One region of the Alteromonas sp. McT4-15 genome, then DNA from elsewhere that is predicted to be linked to it. Evidence: predicted binding sites of a transcription regulator. Region 1 holds the regulator's gene; each other region holds the start of a gene.
The links. The regulator FliA, encoded in region 1, starts transcription of late flagellar genes. The targets are predictions, from matches to a motif close to CTAAAGNTNNNNNNNNNNNNGCCGATA.

Region 1 (6,711 bases):
TGAACGCTGGGTATATCGACCAAGACCAAGCGCGTCAACGTCGTGAAGAAATTACCGCAGAAGCCGACTTTTACGGTTCGATGGACGGTGCGTCAAAATTTGTAAAAGGCGATGCGGTAGCGGGCCTTTTCATTATGCTCATCAATATAGTTGGTGGGTTATTCATTGGTATGATTCAGCATGATCTTACATTTGGAAACGCCATTGAAATTTACACTATCCTGACTATCGGTGACGGTCTTGTCGCGCAAATTCCATCGCTACTTTTGTCAGTCGCAACCGCGATTATCGTTACTCGTGAAAACGAAACTCAGGAGATGGGCAAAGAGATACGTGGTCAACTTGGTAATAATCAAGCCTTGTATATTGCCGCTGGTGTACTTTTTGTTATGGGTATTATTCCTGGCATGCCCCACGTTGCGTTTCTTGGTTTCTCTTTTTTGATTGCAGGCTTTGCTTATTGGCAATCACAACAAGAGAAGAAAAAAGCTGCCGAGCCTAAAGTCCCTGACGTGGTTAAGGATGAAACCGTTGCGCCAGAAGTCAAAGAGCTGGGTTGGGATGATGTACAGCAAGTCGATACCATTGGGTTAGAAGTTGGCTATCGCCTTATCCCGCTTGTCGATAAGTCACAAGGTGGCGAGTTATTAACACGCATTAAAGGCGTGCGTAAGAAATTGTCGCAAGAACTTGGGTTTCTTATTCCTCCTGTACATATTCGCGATAACCTCGATTTAGAACCAAATACTTATACCATTGCCATGCTCGGCGTGACCATTGGCGACTCACTCATCAGTCACGACGAAGAGCTTGCGATTAATCCAGGGCAGGTATTCGGCAAGCTTGAAGGACGCGCAACGAAAGATCCCGCTTTTGGGCTCGATGCTGTATGGATAAAACCGAATAAGCGCGAACATGCTCAAACACTCGGTTATACCGTGGTCGATGCCGCAACGGTTGTGGCAACCCATTTAAGCCAGCTTCTTACTAATAATGCGTATCAACTATTAGGTCATGAAGAAGCTCAGCAACTTCTTGATATGTTGGCAAAACAGCATCCTAAACTGGTTGAAGGACTGGTGCCGGATATTTTACCGCTTAGTACCGTAGTTAAAGTATTGCAAACGTTGTTATTCGAAGGCGTACCAATTCGTGATATGCGCACTATTGTTCAAACCCTAAGTGAGTATGGTACGCGTAGCCAAGACCCTGATGTACTCGTGTCTGCGGTGCGTATTTCGTTGAAACGACTGATTGTTCAAGAGATTACACAAGGCGCCAAAGAGATACCTGTCATAACCTTGGCGCCAGAGTTGGAACAGATGTTGCACCAGTCTCTTCAAGCGGGCGGTGAAGATGGTGCTGGCATAGAGCCAGGACTAGCAGACAAGTTGCAAAAATCATTGCAACAAGCCAGTCAGCAGCAGGAACTCGAAGGCGAGCCTGCAGTATTGCTGACGTCAGGTATGCTAAGACCTGTGCTGTCACGCTTCTTAAAGTATTCAGTTGTTGGGCTCCACGTACTTTCGTACCAAGAAGTGCCTGATGATAAGCAGATAAAAATAGTCAGTTCGGTCGGTCAATAATCTGACACTGAGCGATTGGAGAGGTTGCAATGAAAATAAGACGTTTCTTCGGCAAAGATATGCGTGAGGCGTTAAGCCAAGTAAAAGCTGAGTTGGGTAGCGATGCGGTTATTATGTCAAACCGCAAAGTTGCTGACGGTATTGAGCTTGTTGCAGCTTACGATAAAGAGCCAGAGGCTAAGTTGTCAGTGCCAAAACCCGCCTCTAAAGCGCCCGGTCAGAAAGCTGTTCCTAGCTTAAGTGAAATCATCGGTGATGACGGCCCAGACAGTTTAAAAGCGCTACTTGAAAAGCAACATGGTTCAAGCACTCAGCCGCATAGCCAAAAAGATACCTCTGCCAATGCGCAGCATGCCAATGAAATTGCATCGCACCTTAACTTTTCTGATGACTTTATTGATGAAGTTGAAGCTGCTCAGCCTCAACCTCAATCCCGTGCGAGCCGCTATGAGCAAGCAGATGCGTTTCCTTCACATCAAGCGTCAAGCATAGATGAAACTGCGCCTAATCAATCAGACGAACTTGCACAAATCAAAGAAGAGCTCGCCTCGCTAAGAAACGTCTTGCAATATCAGGTGGCTGATTTGATGGAAGCGAAGAATAAGCGTCAAAAACCCGTTCATCAATATCTGATAACGCGTTTAACCGATATGGGCTTAAGTCACGCGCTTGCAACTCAGCTAATAAATTACACGCCTGCTCACTATAATGAGCGCGAAGCATGGGTTTACCTTCTTAACCTATTGGCTAATCGCATAAATGTAACAGGTAACGATATACTTACCGCACAAGGTGCTGTTGCATTGGTGGGTCCTACTGGAACGGGAAAAACAACCACGGTAGCAAAATTGGCTGCGCGATATGCCCAGAAGTATGGCCCAGAATCAGTGGCAATGATCACCATTGATACGTACAGAATAGCTGCGTTTGAACAACTGGCTACTTACGGAAAGATAATTGGCTGTACAGTAAGAAAAGCACAAACCAGCGAAGAGTTAGCAGATTTACTTTTCCAACTGCGTCACAAGCGTCTAGTATTGATTGATACAGCAGGGTTTAGTCAGCGAGATAGCCGTTTGATTAAACAAATTAAGCAATTTGACAATGGTCAAATGCCACAAGTGAAAAAATATTTGGTAGCGCAGGCAAATACACAATATCCTGCACTGCAGAGAATAATTAAAGCGTATGATGAAATTGAACTAAGTGGCTGTATTTTCACAAAGTTAGATGAGTGCTACTCTTTAGGAGAGGTGCTTAGTGCTGCAGTTGAGTACCAGTTACCGGTTAGTTATGTCACCGATGGGCAAAAAGTACCAGAAGACATTAAGATTGCAGAAGCAAAATCTTTGGTTTCTGCTGCTGCAAAGCTTTATAAAAAGTACGGTTTGAATCATACTAGTAGTAACAACGCCATTAAAACAGCATAAGCAGTATGATTGACGACCAAGCGAGTAGCTTAAGAAAAATGAAGCAATCAAGGTTAATCAAAGTTATTGCCGTCACCGGAGGTAAAGGTGGCGTCGGTAAAACAAATATTACACTAAACACCGCCATTGCTATGGCTAAGCAGGGTAAGCGTGTAATGGTTCTCGATGCAGACTTAGGTCTGGCTAATGTCGATGTGATGTTAGGTCTTCGCGTCGAGAAAAATCTTTCTCACGTATTATCGGGTGAATGCACGCTTGATGAAGTACTCGTCACTGGTCCGCATGGGATCAAGATTGCGCCAGCGACATCGGGTACACAGTCAATGGCAGAGTTATCACCTACTCAGCATGCGGGTTTAATTCGCGCCTTTAGTGAATTACGTTCACAAATTGATGTTCTCATCGTCGATACCGCAGCGGGTATCTCAGACATGGTATTAAGCTTTTCTAAAGCGTCACAGGATATTATGGTGGTAGTGTGCGACGAACCTACATCATTAACTGACGCTTACGCCTTAATCAAAATTTTGAATCGCGAACACGGCGTGTTTCGATTTAAAGTGGTCGCCAATATGGTACGCGATGTGCGAGAAGGGCAAGAGCTATTTAGTAAATTAAGCAAAGTAACAGGTCGATTTTTGGATGTTGCACTAGAATTAGTGGCAACTGTCCCGTTTGATGAAAATATTCGTAAAGCGGTACGCAAACAAACCGCTATCGTCGATGCCTACCCAGGTTCGCCTGCTGCCGTTGCAATTACTCAACTGGCTAATAAGGCATTGTCGTGGCCAATCCCGGCTCAGCCAGGTGGTCATTTAGAGTTTTTTATTGAACAGTTGGTTGCAGAAAAAGCAGTAGGAAATCAGCGTTGAATAGCAAGGCAGCAGCTTATCAACAACAAACCGATAAGTCGCAGTTAGTCGAACGACATGCGCCTTTGGTTAAACGTATCGCTCATCACTTGATGGCGCGTTTGCCCGCTAGTGTACTTGTTGACGATTTAATTCAATCAGGCATGATTGGTTTATTAGAAGCTGCTCGAAATTTTGACGGCTCGAAAGGTGCGAGCTTTGAAACCTTTGCGGGTATTCGTATCCGCGGTGCTATGCTAGACGAGATTCGTAAAGGCGATTGGACACCGCGGTCAGTGCATCGCAACGGTCGCGCGATAACGGAAGCCATTTCGCAAGTAGAAGGCGAGACTGGTCGCGATGCCAGAGATTCTGATATTGCTGCTAAACTCAATGTGAGTTTGCAGGACTATCATCAAATGTTGAATGAAGTAAATGCTGGTAAGTTGGTTGGCATTGAAGATTTAGGTGTGTCTGAGGACGTTATTTCGACTGAACAAAATCGGGGTAGCGACGCACCACTTGAAGACTTGATGCAAGGTGCTTTCCAAAAGGCGTTAGCCCATGCGATTACAACATTACCTGAACGAGAAGCTATCGTGCTTTCTTTATACTATGATGAAGAGCTAAACCTACGAGAAATAGGTGAAGTACTTGATGTTAGTGAATCGAGAGTAAGCCAAATTCACAGTCAGGCCATGTTAAAACTCAAATCACGAATGAAGTCGTGGCAAGCTGACGAAGAATAGATATTAATAACAATTAACCCCTCACTGGAGGCTATTTTGGATAAAAGTATGAAAATTCTCGTGGTTGACGATTTTTCTACCATGAGACGTATCATCAAAAACCTACTTAAAGACTTGGGTTTCTCCAACATCCAGGAAGCGGATGACGGAAGTACGGCGTTGCCAATGCTACAGCAAGGCGACTTTGACTTTGTCGTTACCGATTGGAATATGCCAGGTATGCAAGGAATTGACTTGCTTCGTGCTATTCGTGCCGACGATAAACTGAAGCATTTACCTGTACTAATGGTTACTGCTGAAGCCAAGAAAGAACAAATTGTTGCGGCAGCGCAAGCCGGCGTGAACGGCTATGTGGTTAAGCCTTTCACTGCAGCAACATTAAAAGAAAAATTGGATAAAATTTTCGAACGTTTAGGTTGATCCAGACGCTCACCAGAGAAACGAGGTTTACTGGATGTCATCAAATGTAAACGTTCCGATTACATTGGAAGAAGCTAGACAACTTGTCGCCTATCTTGAAGAGGGTGATAACGCTTCGGCCAGTGCACTACTTGAAGCAGCCTCAATGAAGGAAAATGTTGAGCTGTTTGCAGAAGTGGGAAAACTGACGCGTCAACTTCATGACGCGCTCAATAATTTTCAGATTGACGATCGCATTAAGAATCTTGCGACCGAAGATATGCCTGATGCACAGTCTCGTCTGACATACGTCATTGAAGAAACTGAAAAAGCTGCTAATACTACTATGGATGCAGTGGAAGCGAGCATGCCAATTGCAGAAACGCTCGCTGAGCGCATCGAGAAAGTGATGCCTGAGTGGAAAAAGCTAATGAACCGCCAAATTGAACTAGGCGAGTTCAAAGCGCTTTGTGCAGATTTAGATAATTTACTTGAAGAAAGCGCAGAGCAATCAACTAAGCTCACACAGTTACTGACAGAAGTATTGATGGCACAGGGTTATCAAGATTTAACTGGTCAGGTAATTCGCCGCGTTATCGACTTGGTAAAAGAAGTCGAGGACAGCCTAGTAAACATGTTAACCATGTTTGGCGAGCGCGACGGTTCAGAACATTCTAAACCTTCTAGCGTTAAGGCCGATAAAAATGATGGTGTACAAGCGGAAGGCCCAATTATCGACGCGGAAAACCGCGATGATGTTGTTTCTGGCCAAGATGATGTAGATGATCTTTTGTCTAGCTTAGGTTTTTAGGGGAGCGGGCGCATGTCGTTTGATGTTGACGAGGATATATTACAGGACTTTCTAGTAGAAGCTGGAGAGATACTTGAACAATTACAAGAACAGCTCGTTGATCTTGAGAACAATCCAGAAGACGCGGATTTGCTGAACGCAATTTTCCGCGGCTACCATACTGTTAAAGGCGGAGCAGGGTTTCTATCCCTGACTGAGTTGGTTGAAATATGCCACGGGGCCGAAAACGTTTTCGATGTTATGCGAAACGGGCAACGTACACTCACGCCGGAGTTAATGGATATTATTTTGCAGGCCACCGACGTGGTGGTAGAGATGTTTGAACGTGTTAAAGCGCGTGATCCTCTAGAACCTGCAGATGCACATCTTGTCGACTTGTTACACAAACTAAGTCGCCCAGAATCTCCTGACGAAAATATCTTTGGCGATACTGCACCAAGTGCAGCTCAGCCTGCAGAGTTTGAGGATGAGCCTGAACTTGTTATTGAAGAGTCAGAGCCTACATCGTCGTCAAGTGACGGTGGTGGCATTGATGAAATCACCGAAGATGAATTCGAAGCCTTGCTAGATGAACTTCATGGTTCAAGTGCTCCCGGTCAGTCTGCACCTAAGGCAGCAGCGCCAGCAAAAGCCGCTGAACCTGCACCAAGCGCAGGCGGTGATAGCGATGACATCACCGATGAAGAATTCGAAGCGCTTCTTGACGATTTACACGGTAAAGGTCAATTTGGCAGTAGCGAAGATGCAGCACCTGCATCAGCTCCTGCGCCAACAGCACCGGTATCTGCATCAAGCGATGAAGAAATTACTGACGATGAGTTTGAAGCGCTACTTGATCAATTGCATGGTTCGGGGCAAGGTCCTACCAAACAATCGTCAACGCCC
Region 2 (6,711 bases), on a different contig from region 1:
AGCTCTTGAAAAGTAATGGGTTTGACGAGGTGATAGCGCATTCCAGCCCTTAATGAGGCTTCCTTATCGTCTCGCTGTGCATTGGCAGTAAGTGCAATAATAGGGAGGTCTGGATTGCGTTCCCGTAATATTTTTGCCACTTCTAAACCGCTTAAATCGGGCAAATTGATGTCGAGCAGAACACAATCATACGCGCTTTCATTTGCGCGAATAATGGCATCGTCACCGTTGTAGCAGATAGTCACGGCATGCCCCATACATGTCAACATGTGCTCCACCATTTCCGCATTAATTGGCTCGTCTTCAACAACCAGTATGTTTGCTCGTGTAACGGGGGCCATTATCTTCGTTTTATTCATGGCTAAATTATGCAGCGTGTCGACAAGTCTCTGTTTATCAATGGGCTTCACGAAACTTTGATAAATGGGTAAATCGGAGTTAGCAATGATATTGGCAATATCGGGAGTAGCAGAGAGTACGACGACAGGGGGGACGCGCTCGCCGTAAATCGCTGAGAGGGTTTTAACTAACTCAAGGCCTGTCATACCCGGCATGTATAAATCGGCAATGATAGCGCTGAACTGCAGTACTTCATCGTGAAGGTTAATCAATTCAGCACCAGATGAAAAGGTACGTGCGCTGAAGCCTTGCGAGGTAATGATTGATTGTAAATGAAGACGTGAGATCTCCAGATCATCGACTACAGCAAATTTTGCATTAGACGGAGAAGATACCTCAATGATAGGTGTTTCCAACGGTTTGATAGGAATATGCACCTTGAATTCACTACCGATCCCTACAGTGCTATTTACACTCAATGAACCACCTAGCTTATCAAGACTGCGCTTGGCCACCGATAAGCCAATACCCGCGCCAGGATAACGATGCGTAGTAGCATGTTTTCCGCGGTAGAAGCGATCAAACATTTTCATTTGCGTGTCGTCGTCAATACCAATACCAGTATCACTGATAATAACAACAAGGAAAATACCTTGGTGTTTTACCAGCGTTGTAATGGTGACGTCGATTAGGCCAGATGAAGTGAATTTTACCGCGTTGTCTAAAATGGCGGTAACGACTTTAGTAATAGCAACAGGGTCAGATTCGATAAAATGCGGCACACTATGGCTGCAGTGCATATTCAACTCTACTTTCTTGTCTTTCACTTGAATTGAAAAGGGGGAAATACACTCATCTAATAGTGCTATCAAATCAATTGATTGAAGCTGTAAGTCGTCCTCTATGTTGTCTGAAAGTAACTCGGTCAAATTATTGGTCAGGCTGAGTAACCGATAGCTTGATTGCTCAGCTTGCTGAATAAGTCGACTGCGCTGTGCTTCCATATTGGGAATAAGCTCTAGTGCACTGATAATTACGCTAATAGGTGCACGAAACTCATGACTAATAAGTTGAATAAACTCTTTTTGATGATGCTGCTCTTTATCAGCAAAAGACACGCGAAGCGCTGAACGATGTAACTGCGAAGCAGGTTTATGAGGCTGGTTTTTGCTAAACAGCCACGCCATCACTTGAATCAATGCTAAAGTAATAACCGAAAAAATGAGTACAAGCAGCATCTGTTGCCTAATTGTCGATACTTGGTTTTGAAGTGCGCTCTCTTGAATTTGAATAGCATCGATTAACGGTGTAAGCGTAAATACTGTGTTAAGCAATTGGGCGGCTTGTTCAGAGGGAAGTACAGCCAAAGTGTAGAGTTGAAGCATAGTATCTTGAATAACACTATGGTTTACTTCTCGCATTAAGCTGCGTTGCTTGCTCTCAAAGTCTTCAAAAGAGAGTTCATTTTCAACGAACATAATTTTCTGTTCTTGAGCAAAATGCACTGCTATCCGTTGGTAAGTGGCTAGTAAGTTTTCCTGTAAAGGCGCTACAAGGTCAAAATTCTGGCTGTACTGGTAACGATTGATCTGTTGCTCAGTTGAAATTAGCGCATCTTCGAACGCACTGTGTTCTTTCAACGCTGAAATCGCGCGCTGTTGTTGGTTCAGTATGTGAGTAAGTGAGGCGAGCGTGACAAGTGCAATGATAATTAACGCAACCTTTACTTTCGACAGAGCACGCTCGTGGCGGGTGTTTTTGACCCTTTTGTGTGAATAACTAAGCTTCTCCGTTTCCAAAGTACTTCCTTGCAGTGGCATTGCTATATCAACGAGTTAACAGAACATGAATATTTCTTTCTTCATTAACTGTAGATAACTTATGTTTACTTGCAAGGTTATGAGTAAAAAATTAACACTTAGTTATTTGAATATTCGACTTTTTTTATATTTTCGCGAATGCTATATAGAAAGCACAAGCTGGGTATGACCATGAGGGCCGTAGCAATAAAAAACAGGCTCCAATTACCGTCCAGGGCATCAACAACAAATCCACTGCCTGAGGCCACCAGTGTGCGTCCAGCGACACTTAATGAGGCCATAAGCGCATACTGCGTCGCGCTAAACGCACGATTGCAAAGTAACGATATAAACGCCACCATAGCGACTGTGCTCCACGCACCTGTAAAACCATCCACTATCACGGTTATTGCTAATAAGCCCGTTGATGGACCTGTCTGTGCAATTAGCGCAAACATGAGGTTAGAGGCCGCCATGGCAATGCCCGCAATCATTAGCCCTTTGTAAATGCCGTAACGGATATTAACCAGGCCGCCCAAAAGCGAAAATACAATAGTAACCCACCAATTGAGCAGTTTTGAGTACGTACCTATATCGCTATTTGAAAAGCCAATCTCCTTGTAAAAGACGATACTCATACGTCCCAAAAATGCTTCACCAATCTTGAACAAAAATATAAATAACAGGAAAGAGGCGGCTAGTTTTACGCCGTTTCGACTAAAAAACTCTGAGAAAGGCGTTATTAATGTCGCTCGAAACCAATATAGAACGCCACTGCCAGTTTCGTGCATTATCTGGCTTAAAAGTGCTTTTCTATCAATCTCTGGCTCGTTGGTCAGTAATGTCGCAACCATTAGCAGAAGCATCATAACCGCTAAAAGTAGATAGATATCAGGCCACGTGTAAGCGGTATAGTCAGCAAGATAAAAAGGAATCGCACCTAAGCCGCCGTAACCTGTCCACCATCCTGCTGTGGCGACAGAAGAAGCCGCTGACATACCATCTTTGTCATTCTCTGCAATGGTATCTATGCGAAAGCCATCAATGGCTATATCTTGTGTGGAAGAGGCAATTGCGATGAAAAGGCCTACAAGTGCAATATAAAATAAATCAGTAGTAGCACTCAGTTGAGACATAACAAGGCAGCACACAACAATTGCGCCTTGCATGGCCATTATCCAGCCTCGGCGTTGCCCTAAAAAAGGTGGCTTTAGTTTGTCCAGTAAAGGCGACCATATAAAGTTAAACGAATAAGTGGCAAAGATAATGCCGAATAGCCCAATTGCAGAACGTGATAAGTTTTCGTCTTTGAGCCAAGCAGAGAGCACAGAGCCAATCATTATCAATGGAAAGCCACTGGATATTCCGAAACAAAAAATACTCAGAAAGCGTTTGTCTTTATAGGTGTTTAATGCAGAGAACAAATAAGTTAGCCCTTGGCGAGTATGCAAAAATGCCATTGAGCCATGAACATTGATGATAAGCAACCTAGAGAATGGTTTTTATTGCGGCAAGAGAGGGGAACGTGTGGGTTAGGGGCGAACACCCACACAATCTAAAGGACAATGCCCCAATCCTTCAAGAAAGTTAACGCAGTTGCTTAATTCGTCGAAGAGGTATTTGTCGTTTTCAAGTTTATCACCATTCCAATAATGCACTTGGTGTAATAGATGCCAAAAAACACGTTCTTTTGGCGTGTATGGCTGTGTTAATGTGTAATCAATCTGGCCCCACTCTTCCATGCTGTCCCAAAAAAAGAGTTCGAGTTCTTCTGCGGGAAGTTCCCCTTGCCAGAATGCTTTCAAATAAAAACACAGTTGCTTCGCTTTACTATCTACGAAATCTTGAACAGTCACGAGGTGCCCAACCGTATTTGCGTTATACAAGTATTATAGTTCATAACAATCTTACTGCTCGTCAGCAGGCCATTGCGTAGTGCGTTTACTCTTTAGGTAATTGTTTTCTAGATTAATTTAGCGTAATCCCTAGAACAGAGATTTACCAGCCTAGATGACGTGTCCAGCCAATAGTGGTGTTTGTAAGTGTATGAATATAAGAGCTTTCTTGTTCTGACTTTATACTAAAGACTAATGGTGAGCCCGATATTTCAACCTGCCGATAATGCAGTTTTAGTGCATTTTTTGCACTTACTCGTCTCTGTGCTGCGGTACTTGATGCCCACTTACTGTAGTTGCCCACAGCAAGATCTAGGATCGGAAAGTCTGATTGGGCAATATTATCAACGACTAAGTCGTTAATTGTGGAATCTGGCCAAAATGGGGAAATAGCGACAAATGTGTCAGGGTGAAGTGCCGGTTGTGTGCTTGCTAGTGACAAAAAGCTCGCTGCCAGCATGCCTTGCGCGATAACCAGTCGGTAACCTTGTCGCTCTTGAAGATAGTTGTTAAGTGCGTTTAGTTGCATGGACAACTTATTTTTTGTGTCGTCAAAATCGAGATGCTGAGTAAGCTGATTACTTCGAGGATGGATGTCTGTGCTCGTCGTCATTACATCGTCAGATTGAGCTGGCGAATTCTCGCCTTCTACCTGCGAAGTGGTTTGAGCGTCATTGTGTAACGGTTGCTCAAATGGGCTGATAACCACATTCCAGCCTTTTTCGGCCAGTTTTTCAGCCAACAGGTCGCCCTGTCCCATCGTTAATCCCGCTGGAGACAATTCACTAATGATAATAGCAGTTCCCAACGGCAAGGGGGTATGAGCGTCAACTTCGACAATGGGCAAAATAGTGTCGCCAGCAATAATTTCTTTCACCTGACCGGGTAAGTATGCATGGCTAATATCGGTAAAAAAGTCGCCTACAGCGGCAGATGAATACACGGAGGGTATCATCAAAAATAGAAGCGAGCATAAATGCTTAGTCATTGTTTGCGAACCAGTCCTAACGAAAAAAGCGCGTTAACTAAATTAGTCTACATACGGTGTATCGGCCTAATGATAAATATCTGCAATACAAATATCGCGAATAGTTCGCTGCCCAACGTTTATTCCTAGCGTGATTTAGTCTTGAGAAAGTGGCTGGGCGCGAACATGACTAAACGGCGCTGGGCATTGAAAATTGAGCCATTGCTTGGTAGATGGATGCGTAAAGCATAAGCTCTCGGCATGCAACTGCAAGCGTGAAGCCATAGCCAAAGCGCTGTCATGTGCATAAAGCCTATCACCCAAAATAGGGTGACCAAGTTCTAGCATATGTACCCGCAGCTGATGTGAGCGCCCGGTAATGGGGTAAAGCGCAACAAGTGAAAAAGGATGCCCGTTTGTATCATATGTGCGTTCAACTACTTCAAAGTGTGTTAACGCGTGTTTGCCCCGTTCAAAATCAACCATCTGCTTTGGTCTATTAGGCCAGTCACAAATTAACGGCAAATCTACTTCGCCGCTATCTTGAGCGATATGGCCATAGACGCTGGCAAAGTAACGCTTTTTTGTTTTTCTAAGCTCAAATTGCTTGGAGATATGGCGATGGCTATCTTTGTTCAATGCCATCACCATAATGCCCGATGTGGCCATATCGAGTCGATGTACCACCGTTGCAGTAGGTAATACCGCGTTGACCCGAGTGATTAACGCATCTTTGTGCTCAGCTGCTTTGCCCGGTACGCTTAATAGTCCACTGGGTTTATGTGCCACAACGATGTCCTCATCTCGATAAAGGAAATCGAGATAAGGCATCATGGGTGGTTTGTACACAAAACTTGGATTTGCCATTAAGGGTTATTCACCACTATGCGCAGTGCGTCTAGCTGGACATCAGCTTCTTGAATAACTTTATCTAACGCATTCATTTGGGTTTCGATAAATTCTATTTCACTGTCGCGCACTGCCGGGTTGCGTTTTTTAAGGTCTCTTAATCGCTGAATCTCGTCATTTAGCGTATTGTGCATAGTTGCTAGCGCATCGTGCTGCTTTTGGTTTGCTTCTTGATGTGCAAGTTTACGCGCTTTTTCTATCGCTAATTCAAGCGGCTGTTGTAGCGCTTTAATTAGCTGTGCTGATATTTTTCGGCCTACTTTGCGTTTTACATCAAAACTTAAATCAGACGGTTTGCCTTGCGCATCTAGACACACTCTTACTGGTGTTTGCGGTAAAAAGCGACCTAATTGAAGTGCTTTTGGTGCTTGCGCGTGCAATACAAAAAGCGCTTCTATCCAATAGGCCCCCTTAGGCAGCGAAGGTTCAGCGATGAAGCCCATACTACTCTTGCCGTGCACATCGGTAAGCACCACATCAATTGCAGTATGCACTAGCGGATGGTCCCAGCTTAAGAACTGCACGTTCTCTAGTGTAGTAGCCACACGGCGCTTGTACGTCACTGTCATGCCCTCAGGATCGAGTCCTGGTAACTGGCTAACCATGGATTCCGTTGGCATAAGGATGAAGCAGTCGTTACCTTTTTCGTCCTGTTGAACGCCTATGGCGTCGAAAACACGCCCCATAAAGCGCGATAAATCTTGCTCACTATCCAACGTAATTATATCTTCAAGCAATTGTTCGACACGTCCTTCACCCGAGGCATTAAGCTCAAGCAAACGGTCTCGTCCGGCTTCAAGTT
Region 3 (6,711 bases), on a different contig from region 1:
TGAGCTGTAGTTGCATTTTCGACAACGGGAGCAGTATCGGCTTTGCCCACTACAGACATTCGACTTTCATCAAAACCAGGCGCAGTGCGCATGGCCTCGGCCACTGCAACAGCACGCTGTGCTGACAAGTCCCAATTTGAACGATAAAGCTCATTGGCAATATGCTGCCCATCGCTATGTCCGGAAATTTCTATTTCGCCGGGTACATCGGCCAACAGTACACCAATCTTTCTTAAAACAGGTTGGAATTGTGGCTGTAAGAATGCAGAGCCTGCTGAGAAGGAACCATTTTCCTGAATACGTATGGTGATCTGCTGTCCCAACGACTCCATTTCTATAGAGCCATCCAAAATCTGCTTTTGAAGCTGCTGTGCAATTTTCTTCATCAATTCTGCAGTTTGTGTTTGTTCAGAGCTTTGTTCTGCCGACGATGCTGACTCATTGGCAGTTTGCTGAGATTGACCGCCACGTTGTTCACCGCGTTGCTTCTGACGACCACCTGCCGAGTCTTCATCGCCTGCTTGAAACTCTAACATCTGCTGTGTCATTTCAATGGTCTGCTGCTGAATAGATTCAATTGGCGTTGGGTCAGGTTTACCCGGTCTAAACTCCATGGCGATAACACTTGTTCCTTTCGGAATGTCTTTAACCTCAATTTTATTTTGCACACCAAAGGCGAACTTCATCGAGCCCGCAATCTGCTTAAACTTGAGGACATCCATTTCGGAGAATGACAGAAGTAACACGAAGAAGCACATCAACAGAGACATTAGGTCTGCAAATGTTCCCATCCAAGCGGGCAGCCCCTCGGGGGGACATTTGGGGCATTCTTCTTCGGCCATTATTCTTCCTCGGCGGCACCGCGTTTGCTAGCTGCAAGATAGTTCTTCAACACACCTTCAATTACGCGTGGATTTTGGCCATCAGCAATACCGACAATACCGTCTAATACAAGACTCTGGTTAAGCTTTTCCTCACCTGCGCGTACAGCAAGTTTAAATGCAATAGGTAAACACACTACGTTGGCAAAGAAGGCACCATATAGCGTAGTCAAAAGTGCAACCGCCATTGCAGGGCCGATAGCCTTGGGGTCATCCATGTTAGACAGCATGGCTACAAGACCAATTAGGGTACCTATCATCCCCATTGCTGGCGCTACGTCTCCCATACCTTTGAAGATAGACGCGCCAAAGTCATGCCGTTCGCTTGTCATTGCGATGTCTTTGGATAAGGTTGCACGAACCACTTCAATATCGTGTCCGTCAACTAGCATGTCTACGCCTTTTTGCATAAATTCATTCGATATCTCAGCTTCTTCGAGTGCAAGAAACCCACCTTTACGCGCCGCATCTGCCATTTCTACGATTTTTTCGATAAGCTCTTCTGGCGACTCAATTTTGAACATAAAGGCCTTACCCGCCACCTTACCTGCGCCAAAGAATTGGCCAAGGGTGAACTGAGATAAGACTACGAATAAGGTTCCACCGAAAACGATAAGTATAGATTGCACGTCTATGAACATGCTCATGCTGCCGCCTAATATCATAGCCATTACTATGAAACCGATGGCGCCCAACATACCTATGACGGTTGCTAAATCCACTCACTCTTCCTCATTTATGTGCAGACAGTGCTATTGATGTACATGTATTCTATCGGCAAAGTATTAAAATACTAAAACGACATTATTGAAAAATATCACATTTATTTCAGTGTGGTAGCAATTTGCAAAAGGAATGCAACGCTGATTGCGTAAAACAATGTTTCGCATTGCCACCTATTTTGAGGACTATAGCACATTTAATTTGGTACGCCCTTTTACCTTTCACTACCCACTGAGTTTACCGATTGTTCGATTTTTGCATCGTTATAGGCAATATACGGACAAACCATTTGACCCATGTGCACCCCTCAGTTAATGTGCGCGTACATGTAATTTGGCCACAAAATTGAGTGAATTTTATGACGACTGAAAAAGACGCAACTTCTTTTGAAGAAACCCTTGCGGAATTAGAAGCCATCGTGAACGATATGGAAAACGGTGACTTGCCACTCAATGTAGCATTGGAAAAGTTCGAACGCGGAATCGCATTATCTCGCCAAGGCCAAAAGTCGCTTGAAAATGCTGAGCAAAAAGTAAAAATACTGCTTAGCGAGCAAGGTAACGACACATTAGAAACGCTTCCTGAAAGTGAACAGCCTTAAATCGTTCATTTTTAACTAACAGGTAATCTATGAATTTTTCCGCTTTGCATCAGCAAGTGAAACAACAGACTGATGCATCTCTTCTTACACTAATTGACGAGTTACCCGATTACGCTCCGCGACTAAAAGACGCAATGCGTCACGCGTTGCTCGCCGGCGGTAAGCGCATGCGTCCGCTTCTTGTTCAGGTAGTGGGCAACACGCTAGACGTGCCAAAGAAAGACCAAATGGCGATTAGTATGGCCATCGAGTGTATTCATGCGTATTCCTTAGTGCACGATGATCTGCCAGCCATGGACGACGATGACCTGCGCCGCGGCATGCCTACCTGTCATATTGCCTTTGACGAAGCCACGGCAATTCTTGCTGGTGATGCGCTCCAGTCACTTGCTTTTAGTGTGCTAGCAGATGCGCCACTGAGCAATTATGCACAAACTAAGCGCAGTAACTTGCTTTCTATTCTTGCAAAAAGTGCTGGCTATTTGGGCATGTGTGGTGGCCAGGCGATAGACCTGGCAAGTACTGGCAAAACCATTTCACTCGAAGAATTAAAACAGCTGCACAAATTAAAAACAGGTGCGCTGTTGAAAGCGTGTATAGAAATGATAGCTATAGTGAGCGAAGACCTTACTGTTGAAGCTCAGGCCGATTTAATGGCTTACGCGGCTGATATAGGTCTAGCATTTCAAGTTCAAGACGATATTCTTGACGTTGAAGGCAGTAGTGAGCAGTTAGGAAAACCTGCTGGCTCAGATCAGGCACTAGGCAAGAACACGTTTCCCGCCAAGTTGGGCCTAGATGGCGCCAAGCAAGAGTTAGAAGTTCTTCATAATAATGCACTTCAAGCCTTGTCGCGTTTACCCTACAATACAGACAGTTTAATTGCGTTTAGCGAGCTTTTGGTAAAACGCGACCACTAGCCACGCGCCATGTTGAAAAAGATAATAAGTACATGAGTTTAGATCTCCAACATTACCCAACGCTTGCGCTTGCGCAAACACCAGAAAAGCTGAGACAGCTGCCTCAAGACAAGCTGCGCGAGTTAGCTGATGAGTTGCGTGAGTATTTACTTAATTGCGTAAGCCAAACAAGTGGCCATTTTGCCTCAGGCTTAGGTACAGTCGAATTAACGGTGGCGCTGCACTACGTGTATAACACACCATTCGACCGATTATTGTGGGATGTTGGGCACCAAGCCTACCCACATAAAATTCTCACCGGTCGTGCCGAGCGCATGAGCACAATCCGTCAAAAAGATGGATTGCATCCCTTCCCATGGCCTCCAGAGAGCGATTATGACACCTTTGCAGTGGGTCATTCGTCTACCTCAATTAGTGCAGCCCTGGGAATGGCGGTTGCCGCGGAAAAAGAAGGCAAAGACCGCAAAGTAGTTGCCGTTATTGGCGATGGCGCTATGACAGCAGGTATGGCATTTGAAGCACTGAACCACGCTGGCGATATCAAAAAAGACATGGTTGTGGTGCTTAATGACAACGAAATGTCGATTTCTGAGAATGTAGGTGCATTAAATAGTCATTTGGCTAGATTACTCACCGGTAATTTCTTTAACTCTATTCGTGATGGTGGCAAAAAGCTGCTAAGTAATGTGCCGCCTATTAAAGAGTTCGCCAGCCGTGCTGAAGAGCACTTAAAAGGCATGGTAGTACCTGGTACCATTTTTGAAGAATTAGGTTTTAACTATATCGGCCCAATTGACGGCCATGATGTTAACGCTGTTGTCGATACCTTGCGCAATATGCGTAAATTTGAAGGCCCTCAGTTGCTGCATGTAGTAACTAAAAAAGGAAAAGGCTATGCCGTAGCCGAACAGGATCCTATCAAGTTTCATGCTGTGCCTAAATTCAACCCTGCTGATAATGCGCTTCCTAAATCAAAACCTTCAGCCCCTACCTATTCGGCTATTTTTGGTAAGTGGTTATGCGATATGGCAGCCCAAGATCCTAAGTTGATGGCTGTTACTCCCGCGATGCGCGAAGGCTCAGGAATGGTTGAGTTCTCGCAGCAATTCCCAGACCAATACTTTGATGTTGCCATCGCAGAGCAGCACGCCGTCACGTTCGGTGCAGGATTAGCAAAAGATGGCATGAACGCGGTTGTAGCAATTTACTCTTCATTTTTACAACGCGCTTATGATCAGCTCATTCACGATGTCGCCATTCAAGATTTACCTGTGTTATTCGCGATTGATAGAGCGGGCATTGTTGGCGCTGACGGCCCAACCCACCAGGGCGCATTTGATATCGCCTTTTTGCGCTGTATCCCTAACATGGTGATTATGGCCCCTGCGGACGAAAATGAATGCAGACAAATGCTCTATACAGGCCACAAGCTTCAAAAACCAGCAGCGGTGCGTTATCCGCGTGGCGCTGGTATGGGCATTACACCAGATGAGGAAATGTCGGCACTTGAGATTGGTAAATCTCGTCTGATACGTTCATCAAGTGTGGATGATGGCAAGCGCGTCGCTATTTTAAATTTTGGTTGTTTATTACCTTATGCAATAGAAGCTGCTGAAGAATGCAATGCCACGGTTATTGATATGCGCTTTGTGAAGCCGTTAGACGGCGAAGCCGTAATGAATGCGGCCAGTGAACACGATGCACTCATAACGCTAGAAGACGGCTGCATCATGGGTGGAGCGGGCAGCGCAGTACTGGAACATTTGCAACAAAACGGCGTATTGAAGCCAGTGAAGATGTTAGGGCTGCCTGATAGCTTTATTTTGCAAGGTACACAGCAAGAAATGTATAACGTTCATGGTTTGGATACCAAGGGTATCGTTAGCGCAATACAGGAACTCACGAAATAAAGTGAGTTCACTAAGTTCCTATTCAAGCATATACAAATTTAAGCACATACAAAAAGCCCGCAAACGCGGGCTTTTTTATATTAGGTAAGTGTGGGGTCACACGCTTATATAAACTGCAGTGACGCAGGCCAAAACCACATTAATAGATGTAAACATCCGCAAGCCATAGCACCAGCGATTAAATCGTCTAACATGATACCTGTACCGCCGTGTAAGCGTTTATCAATGATACCTATTGGCCAAGGCTTTAAAATATCAAACAAACGAAATAAGACGAATCCAATCACTAAAGTAGACAGCGAGATTGGGACAAGCAGAAATGTCACAAACATGCCCGCTATTTCATCCCACACGATAGAACCATGATCGTGCACTTGCATATCATCTGCAGTTTTGCCGCAAAGATATATACCAACAATAGAAAATATAAGTGTGAGCGCGACGAACGAAATAATCGATACATTGGCACATAAAACAAGCAAAGGGATTGCTGCTAATGAGCCAAACGTACCTGGCATAAAAGGCACTAGACCACTACCAAAGCCAAGAGCCAGAAAATGTACCGGATTCTTCATACTGACTCTGGCGCGATACTCTGCTTGCATAATGGTTTCTCTTATTTAGCGTAGTACTTAAAGTTTACATCGTGCAGCCTAAAAGCTGTGCTCGTAACCTGAAGGATTGGTAGGCGTATATTTTACGTTGTCTTTAAGCAAACTAAGCGAACCAGACTGCCCCGTTAACTGTCCAATACAAGTAGCCTTTACATTGGTACTCGCCAAAGATGTTTCAAGACTGCCACGCTGCTCTTCACCAACAGTAAAAATCAGCTCATAGTCATCGCCAGCCGATAATGCGTACTCAATGGCTTGCTCTGGTGAAACTGCACTAGTAAGTGCTCTGGATAACGGTAACCTGTCGACATGCACATTTGCACCGCAATTTGACGCATTAAGAATATGGCCTAAATCAGAGATCAGCCCATCTGAGACATCAATGCACGATGTTGCAATACGACGGATAGCTGTACCTACAGCCACTCGTGGTGTGGGAAAGTAATGACGATTTATTAACACGTCTTTCGCTTCACCAGCCACCTCAATATTGTTCTGCAGAATGTCCAGACCTGCACCCGCATCACCCAAAGTCCCCGTTACGTAAACCCAGTCACCAGGCTTAGCACCACTTCGCGTTAACTCAGAGCCAGGCGGGATGAAGCCTTGGGCAGTAATGGTCATTGCCATAGGCCCTTTAACGGTGTCACCACCAATTAACTGAACTGAGTAGTATTGAGTAAGCTCATGTAACCCATTGACAAAGTCGTCAAGCCAAGGCTCATTCACTTCAGGTAATGACAACGACAGACTAATCCAAGCTGGTTCGGCGCCCATGGCAGCCAAATCACTTAAGTTTACGGCAACCGTTTTGTAAGCTACCGATTTGGCAGGTGCATCTTTTAAGAAGTGTACGCCAGCAACCAGCGTATCTGTGGTAACAGCGAGTTGTTGATTTTCTGGAACCGTTGTTACAGCACAATCATCACCAATACCAATAACAACATCTTTGCGTTTGTGGCCACTGTTTGAGAAATAGCGGCCGATAAGATCGAATTCTTTCACGGTAATTTTTAAACCCTTTTAGCGGCAATCCTTGCCGCCACGGTAAGGTTAGTCGCG

Region 2: a site for FliA is predicted at 5,081-5,107, ahead of LHL20_RS17000 (DUF3530 family protein). Genes of this name have one in related genera too.
Region 3: a site for FliA is predicted at 1,654-1,680, ahead of pomA (flagellar motor protein PomA). Genes of this name have one in related genera too.

Annotation. Positions count from the first base shown of each region.
Region 1 is NZ_JAJALG010000003.1:51,085-57,795, reverse strand. It holds gene flhA (flagellar biosynthesis protein FlhA) at 1-1,586, shown strand, start outside; gene flhF (flagellar biosynthesis protein FlhF) at 1,616-3,016, shown strand; gene LHL20_RS03510 (MinD/ParA family protein) at 3,022-3,888, shown strand; gene LHL20_RS03505 (RNA polymerase sigma factor FliA) at 3,885-4,616, shown strand; gene cheY (chemotaxis response regulator CheY) at 4,653-5,036, shown strand; gene LHL20_RS03495 (protein phosphatase CheZ) at 5,071-5,826, shown strand; gene LHL20_RS03490 (chemotaxis protein CheA) at 5,839-6,711, shown strand, end outside.
Region 2 is NZ_JAJALG010000032.1:2,289-8,999, reverse strand. It holds gene LHL20_RS17015 (response regulator) at 1-2,138, opposite strand, end outside; gene LHL20_RS17010 (AmpG family muropeptide MFS transporter) at 2,258-3,598, opposite strand; gene LHL20_RS17005 (hypothetical protein) at 3,671-3,994, opposite strand; gene LHL20_RS17000 (DUF3530 family protein) at 4,137-5,021, opposite strand; gene LHL20_RS16995 (pseudouridine synthase) at 5,157-5,867, opposite strand; gene rapA (RNA polymerase-associated protein RapA) at 5,867-6,711, opposite strand, start outside.
Region 3 is NZ_JAJALG010000035.1:7,060-13,770, forward strand. It holds gene LHL20_RS17570 (flagellar motor protein MotB) at 1-842, opposite strand, end outside; gene pomA (flagellar motor protein PomA) at 842-1,603, opposite strand; gene LHL20_RS17580 (exodeoxyribonuclease VII small subunit) at 1,963-2,205, shown strand; gene LHL20_RS17585 (farnesyl diphosphate synthase) at 2,235-3,125, shown strand; gene dxs (1-deoxy-D-xylulose-5-phosphate synthase) at 3,158-5,035, shown strand; gene LHL20_RS17595 (phosphatidylglycerophosphatase A family protein) at 5,140-5,640, opposite strand; gene thiL (thiamine-phosphate kinase) at 5,689-6,654, opposite strand; gene nusB (transcription antitermination factor NusB) at 6,703-6,711, opposite strand, start outside.